DNA from 3 places in the Shewanella sp. 553 genome. Region 2 is predicted to be linked to each of the others. Evidence: predicted binding sites of a transcription regulator. Region 2 holds the regulator's gene; each other region holds the start of a gene.
The links. Region 2 encodes MetJ, which represses methionine synthesis genes. Its sites were predicted from a motif close to TAGACGTCTAGACGTCTA; they were not measured.

Region 1 (2,277 bases), 1.2 Mb from region 2:
GCGACTGGGTCTTACGAAAAATCGATGAAATATGGGCTTTCACTGTGTGTTCGCTGATAAATAGGTGGGTAGCGATCTCTTTATTGCGGGCTCCGCTGGAGACCAGTTCGATGATGGTGCGTTCACGCCCAGTGAGTTGTTGCAAAACGCTAATCGCCTCTTGCTGTAAAGATGGTTGGCCATGTTGAGGAGGAATAAAACGCCGCAATACTTTTGCCAGTAGCCCCTTGTCATACCACAACTGATGTTGCAGTAATTCATGTAGGCCGCTAAGTTGCACTTCTTGGCTATCGTCGCTAAACAGTAGCCCTTGTACGCCTAGTAACAAGGCCGCTTCGGTATTTATCCTGTTACGATTTACCCGATACAATGCCAGCGGCACATAAGGCAGTAAGCGCGGCACGATAAGAGGGATGCCCTGCTTATCGACCGCCGCACCTTGCTGGGCAATAAAATAGAAACTCTGGCATTGCGGATCCGGTTCAAGCTCATCGACCTGACGTGCAATACGTACTCTTAACCCCAGAGACTGTGCCCAAATGGCCAGCTCGCATGGGCTAGATAACTGATGCCAAAAGACTAGCTCGTCAATGTTGCTCATCAAATCCTCCTTGATTTAAATTGCGCCAATTCATACCGAGCAAACAATCATCTATTGCATGCATCGATGAAGTACAGCGGTTAACCACCACAGTTTTCGCTACCTTAGTGCAGCCCCGACCTAATGGCTCACTTCGGCTTAACCTGTGGTTTTAAGCTGTTGCAGCAGGCGATTATGCCAAGATGACAACAGTAACACACTGACTATCGCGCCTAATAGCGCCATCGCCATATCTGACTGGGTATCCCACACATAACCCTGAGTTCCAAGGAAGGCTTCGGCGTTTTCACCCGACAAGACCGCCACCCACCATTCGATAAGCTCATAAAATGCCGATAAGGCCAACGCAAAACAGCAGACTAAGAAGCCACACCAAGCCCCGGGCTTTAATACTTGATTACGCAGCAACACTTCTCTGGCCAACAAGGCTGGAATAAACCCTTGGGCAAAATGGCCGACTTTGTCATAATTATTGCGTTCACTTCCCATCAACTCGGCAACCCAGTCGAACAGCGGAACTTCGGCATAAGTGTAATGGCCGCCCACCATTAAAATCACCGCATGGATCAGAATCAAACCGTAAGCCAATGATGTTAATGGGAAGCGCTTACGCGTAAAATACAATACCGGCAGCGCGATCAGTGCTGGCAACACTTCTAAAAACCAGGTAAAGGTATCTTTGGGCTCAATCGCCGACCAGATGAAGACGGCGAAAAAAATCGTGAGCCAGATAATACTTTTATGCAAAATTGGAACTCCTTAGATGATATTGTTTTAATATCGAAATAATGACTTTAGCCATCTAGCCCTCCACACTGATTAAAAATAGTGCTATTTTGAGAGAGCTTTAGCTGTCAACAATCAAATAATTACCAAATATATAGCAACAACCGATAAAGAGGGTACTCAAATCATGGCGAAACACTCGCTAGACAAGGATAAAATTAAGATCCTACTGTTGGAAGGCGTCCATCAATCTGCGGTAGATGTGTTCAAACGCGCCGGCTACAGCAACATTGAATACCATAAGGCATCATTAGGAGAAGAGGAGTTATTGGCCTCGATTAAAGATGCGCATTTCGTCGGTATTCGCTCCCGTACCCAACTGACCGAAACCGTACTGAAGCACGCTGATAAATTAGTCAGCATTGGTTGCTTCTGTATCGGAACCAATCAAGTTGATCTCGCCACAGCCGAAAAACTGGGGATCCCGGTTTTTAACGCGCCTTTCTCTAACACGCGCAGCGTCGCGGAGTTGGTACTGGGTGAGATCATCATGCTATTACGTGGCATTCCACAGCGTAATGCGATTGCCCACCGTGGCGGCTGGCTTAAAAGCGCCGCGGGCAGCTATGAAGCCCGTGGTAAAACCTTAGGCGTTATCGGCTACGGCCACATTGGTACTCAGCTGGGCATTTTGGCCGAGACCTTAGGTATGCGCGTGGTATTCTTCGATATCGAAGATAAATTGCCACTGGGTAATGCACAGCAAATCCACTCACTTGAGCAGCTATTAGCCCTAGCCGATGTAGTGAGCCTGCATGTGCCAGAAACCCCACAGACCAAAGATATGATCGCCGAAGCAGAGCTTGCTTGTATGCGCCAAGGCAGCATATTGATCAACGCCTCGCGCGGCACGGTTGTCGATATTGATGCCCTAGCTCAAGCAATTCGTA
Region 2 (2,277 bases):
ATGTAACAGCTCACCCACTTCAGCATCTTTAGCGACAACCGCGCCGCCGACCACATCGCTATGCCCGTTGATATATTTAGTCGTTGAGTGGATCACTATGTCAGCGCCGAGCAACAGAGGTTGTTGCAAGATAGGCGATAAAAAGGTGTTATCGACTACCACTAGCGCCCCCACTTCATGGCTCTGGCTCGCAATCGCTGCGATATCGACCACGCGCAGTAATGGGTTCGAAGGGGTTTCTAACCAGACCATTTTAGGTTGGCGAGCAATAACGTCTGCCAAAGCAGCGGCATTCGTTTGGTCAACCACTGCCAGTTTAAATGCCCCTTTCTTGGCGAGGTGGGTAAATAGTCGATAGCTGCCGCCATAGCAATCGTGCGGCACCACGAGTAGATCATCGGGCCCCAGTAAATTGGTTACTAAGGTGATGGCCGCCATGCCAGTGCATGTCACTATGCCTGCCGCCCCACGTTCCAGCTCCGCTATGGCGTCAGCCAAAATACAGCGAGTCGGATTACCCGAGCGGCTATAATCAAAATCTCTCGGTTGTTGATGGCCATCAAAGGAGTAATTGGTCGACAAATAGATGGGCGGTACAACGGCACCATATTGGGTATCGGATTCTATCCCCCCACGCACAGCTGCCGTGGCTAATTTACGCTCAGTCATCTTTTACTCCTAAAGTTAAATCGGCGGCAGTCATCTATACTTTATAGATGTCTGGACGTCTAAATGTACCTAAGGCAAGCGGTAGCGTCAACATATTTAGACGTTTAGACGTCCAAACATGTAGAAATCTATTTGCAATTAACAAAAATTAGAGGCAATAATTTGACTGTACCCGGTAAGGGTATAAAATCTGCCCCGAATTTGAGAATTAACAGGTGAGTCAATGACTGAGTGGAATGGCGATTATATCAGCCCCTATGCTGAACATGGTAAGAAGAATGAGCAAGTGAAAAAAATCACTGTCTCTATTCCCCTCAAGGTGCTTAAGATTTTAACCGACGAACGCACTCGTCGTCAGGTGAATAACTTACGCCACGCTACAAACAGCGAATTGCTTTGTGAAGCTTTTTTGCATGCTTATACTGGCCAACCTTTACCCCATGATGATGACTTGTCAAAAGACAAACCCGACAGTATTCCAGCCGAAGTGAAAAAGCTGATGACTGAGATGGGCATCGAATGGGAAGACGTCGAGTAAATCGACTTTACCTATCCTGTTTTGCTAAAGAGGGATCGCACTGCGATCCCTCCTCTTTATCACGTCTAAACACACTGCAACCCCTGGTGGTATAGTGCCTGAACTTATGATTGATCCCATGATCCTTGGCCTAGCGTCGCTGATCATCTTTATTGGCGCCCTAACCCAAAGCCTGATCGGTTTTGGCTTAGCCGTTGTCGCCTCGCCGTTACTCTATCTCGTCGACCCAAGCCTAGTGCCCGCACCTGTCATTATGATGGGCTTTTCTATCGCCTTACTCACCCTGCAAAGAGAGAGGCGCGCACTGGAATTTAACGGCTTACAATATGCTTTACTGGGGCGTATCCCTGGCGGAATATTAGGCGCAACCTTATTATTGCTAGCACCACAACCAGTATTGGGATTAGCCATTGCAATCATTGTGGCTCTAGCCGTGGTTCTGAGCCTATTGAAGCTACGTCTCCCCATAAATCGCAGTAATCTTTTTATGGCGGGCATATTGTCGGGGATCTTTGGTAATATCGCCGCCATTGGTGGACCGCCAATGGCTATTTTACTCTCGGGAAAAGACGCCAAACAGTTTCGCGCAGCCTTGTCAGCCTTCTTCATCTTTAGCTCAATGATCGCCTTAATCATTTTGGCTTTCAGTGGATTACTCACACTGCGTCATCTGTATCTTTCACTGCTATTGCTACCATCGGTCCTGCTAGGCTTTGTAGTTGCTAATCGTATTGTCGGCGGCATCGACAAACAAAAAACCCAACGCCTTACCCTGATATTGTGCAGTGCAAGTGCGCTGATCTTAGCGGTAAAATCGATTATAGAACTAACGTAACGACCTCAAATAGGTGTCCGTAAAAGGGAATAAAAATCAGCAAACAAGATAATCACTAAAAATGATATGAGGTTCGGATCACGCCCCCAATGGCATCATCACTGCCAAACAGCCCGGTTAAGTCCAGATTAAAGGTGCGACCAATACTAAAGCCTGTACCAACCGAATACAGGTCGATTGCGGTATTGTTTAAATTGTGGCGATAACCCACACGTAGCGCCAACCAATCCGTGGT
Region 3 (2,277 bases), 1.4 Mb from region 2:
ATCGAATGGCGCGTGTTCCCAACCAAGGAACTCACGGGCAGCAGCGATTTCAGCATCGCCTAGTGGCGCGCCATGACAGTCGTGGCTGCCAGACTTGTTAGGAGAACCAAAGCCAATAACGGTTTTACAGCAGATCATGGTTGGCTTGTCAGTGACTGACTTAGCTTCTTCTATTGCGCTGCGAATCGCTTCGCTGTCATGGCCGTCCACATCGGCAATCACATGCCAGCCATAGGCTTCAAAACGCTTAGGTGTATCGTCGGTGAACCAGCCTTCAACATGACCGTCGATAGAGATACCGTTGTCATCCCAAAATGCAATCAGCTTGCCTAGACCTAAGGTGCCCGCCAATGAACAAGCTTCGTGTGAGATGCCTTCCATCAAACAACCATCACCTAAGAAACAGTAGGTAAAGTGGTCGACAATATCGTGACCTGGACGGTTAAACTGCGCCGCCAGGGTTTTTTCCGCAATCGCCATACCAACCGCGTTACTGATACCCGCGCCTAGTGGCCCTGTGGTGGTTTCAACACCTGGGGTGTATCCGTATTCTGGGTGACCAGGGGTTTTAGAGTGAAGCTGGCGGAAGTTTTGCAGTTCTTCGATGGGAAGTGCGTAACCAGTAAGGTGCAGCAGAGAGTAAATCAGCATCGAGCCATGACCGTTAGATAAGATGAAACGGTCGCGGTCAACCCAGTTTGGGTTAGTCGGGTTGTGCTTAAGGAAGTCATTCCAAAGCACTTCAGCGATATCTGCCATTCCCATTGGGGCACCTGGGTGACCTGAGTTGGCTTTTTGAACGGCATCCATACTTAACACACGGATAGCGTTTGCGAGTTCTTTACGAGATGACATGCTCTCTCCTGCTTATTATTGGGGATTTTGCGGGCAATTGTGGACGCATATTTTCCCCTACTAGGCGGTGGGACGCAAATAAAATTCGCCAAATTGCCCAGATTAACCCGATCTAAGCAGTAGAACCCGTATATGTAGGCTTAAGGAGTCGTGACCATGTGTCAACTTAAGCCCATTGCTCCATGATATTAACCTAGTAATAACACCTCACCGCCACATTGAGATCAAATGGCTAACGCCGCCTCATCACTCTTAGGGTCTTATGTGGTAATTGAGTGGCAATATGACAAAAAATCATCCCCAGAGACTCGGAGATTAAATCATCACTAAAAGATAATTAGGTGATGAATTACAATTTGTTAGCTACATTTAGGCACCCGTGTCGGTCTGGGAATGCTGCGATTTACTGCGCTTTACCCCACAATTTTTATCGAAAGGGGTGTTATCTAGCGTGATTTCCACTAAAATAGCCGTCTAGATGTAGATACTTCTACAGAATCAAATTGTTTACAGACGAGATTTTCCATTATGGCAAAGCACTTGTTTACCTCTGAGTCGGTCTCAGAAGGTCATCCAGATAAAATCGCCGATCAAATTTCTGATGCGGTACTCGACGCGATCTTAGAGCAAGATCCTAAGGCGCGCGTGGCATGTGAAACTTACGTTAAAACCGGCATGGTATTGGTAGGCGGTGAAGTGACCACCTCGGCTTGGGTTGATATCGAAGAGATCACCCGTAAGACCGTGCGTGAAATTGGCTATACCCACTCAGATATGGGCTTTGATGCCGATTCTTGTGCCGTACTTAATGCCATCGGTAAACAGTCGCCCGATATCAATCAAGGTGTTGATCGCGCCGATCCTAAAGAGCAAGGCGCTGGCGACCAAGGATTAATGTTTGGTTACGCCAACAACGAAACCGACGTATTGATGCCAGCCCCGATCACTTACTCGCATAAGTTGGTTAAGCGTCAATCGGAAGTGCGTAAAGACAATACCCTACCTTGGTTACGTCCAGATGCGAAAAGTCAGGTCACTTTTGCCTATAACAGCGATGGCAGCATTGCTGGTATCGATGCGGTAGTCCTGTCTACTCAACACTGTGACAGCGTAAGCCAGCCAGATCTGATTGAAGGCGTGATGGAAACCATCATTAAGCCTGTGCTGCCCGCTAAGTGGTTAACCAAAGATACTAAGTACTTCATCAACCCAACAGGCCGTTTTGTGATTGGTGGTCCTGTCGGCGATTGTGGTCTAACGGGTCGTAAAATTATCGTCGATACTTACGGCGGAATGGCGCGTCACGGTGGTGGGGCTTTCTCTGGTAAGGATCCATCGAAAGTTGACCGCAGTGCAGCATACGCGGCGCGTTATGTGGCCAAGAACATCGTTGCCGCTGGCCTTGCCGATCGCTGTGAGATC

Region 1: a site for MetJ is predicted at 1,397-1,414, ahead of serA (phosphoglycerate dehydrogenase). Genes of this name have one in related genera too.
Region 3: a site for MetJ is predicted at 1,323-1,340, ahead of metK (methionine adenosyltransferase). Genes of this name have one in related genera too.

Annotation. Positions count from the first base shown of each region.
Region 1 is NZ_CM181701.1:3,385,842-3,388,118, forward strand. It holds gene AC5YBZ_RS14975 (helix-turn-helix transcriptional regulator) at 1-601, opposite strand, end outside; gene AC5YBZ_RS14980 (DUF2238 domain-containing protein) at 740-1,348, opposite strand; gene serA (phosphoglycerate dehydrogenase) at 1,515-2,277, shown strand, end outside.
Region 2 is NZ_CM181701.1:545,350-547,626, reverse strand. It holds gene metB (cystathionine gamma-synthase) at 1-669, opposite strand, end outside; gene metJ (met regulon transcriptional regulator MetJ) at 893-1,207, shown strand; gene AC5YBZ_RS02505 (sulfite exporter TauE/SafE family protein) at 1,314-2,042, shown strand; gene traF (conjugal transfer protein TraF) at 2,098-2,277, opposite strand, start outside.
Region 3 is NZ_CM181701.1:3,158,578-3,160,854, forward strand. It holds gene tkt (transketolase) at 1-855, opposite strand, end outside; gene metK (methionine adenosyltransferase) at 1,384-2,277, shown strand, end outside.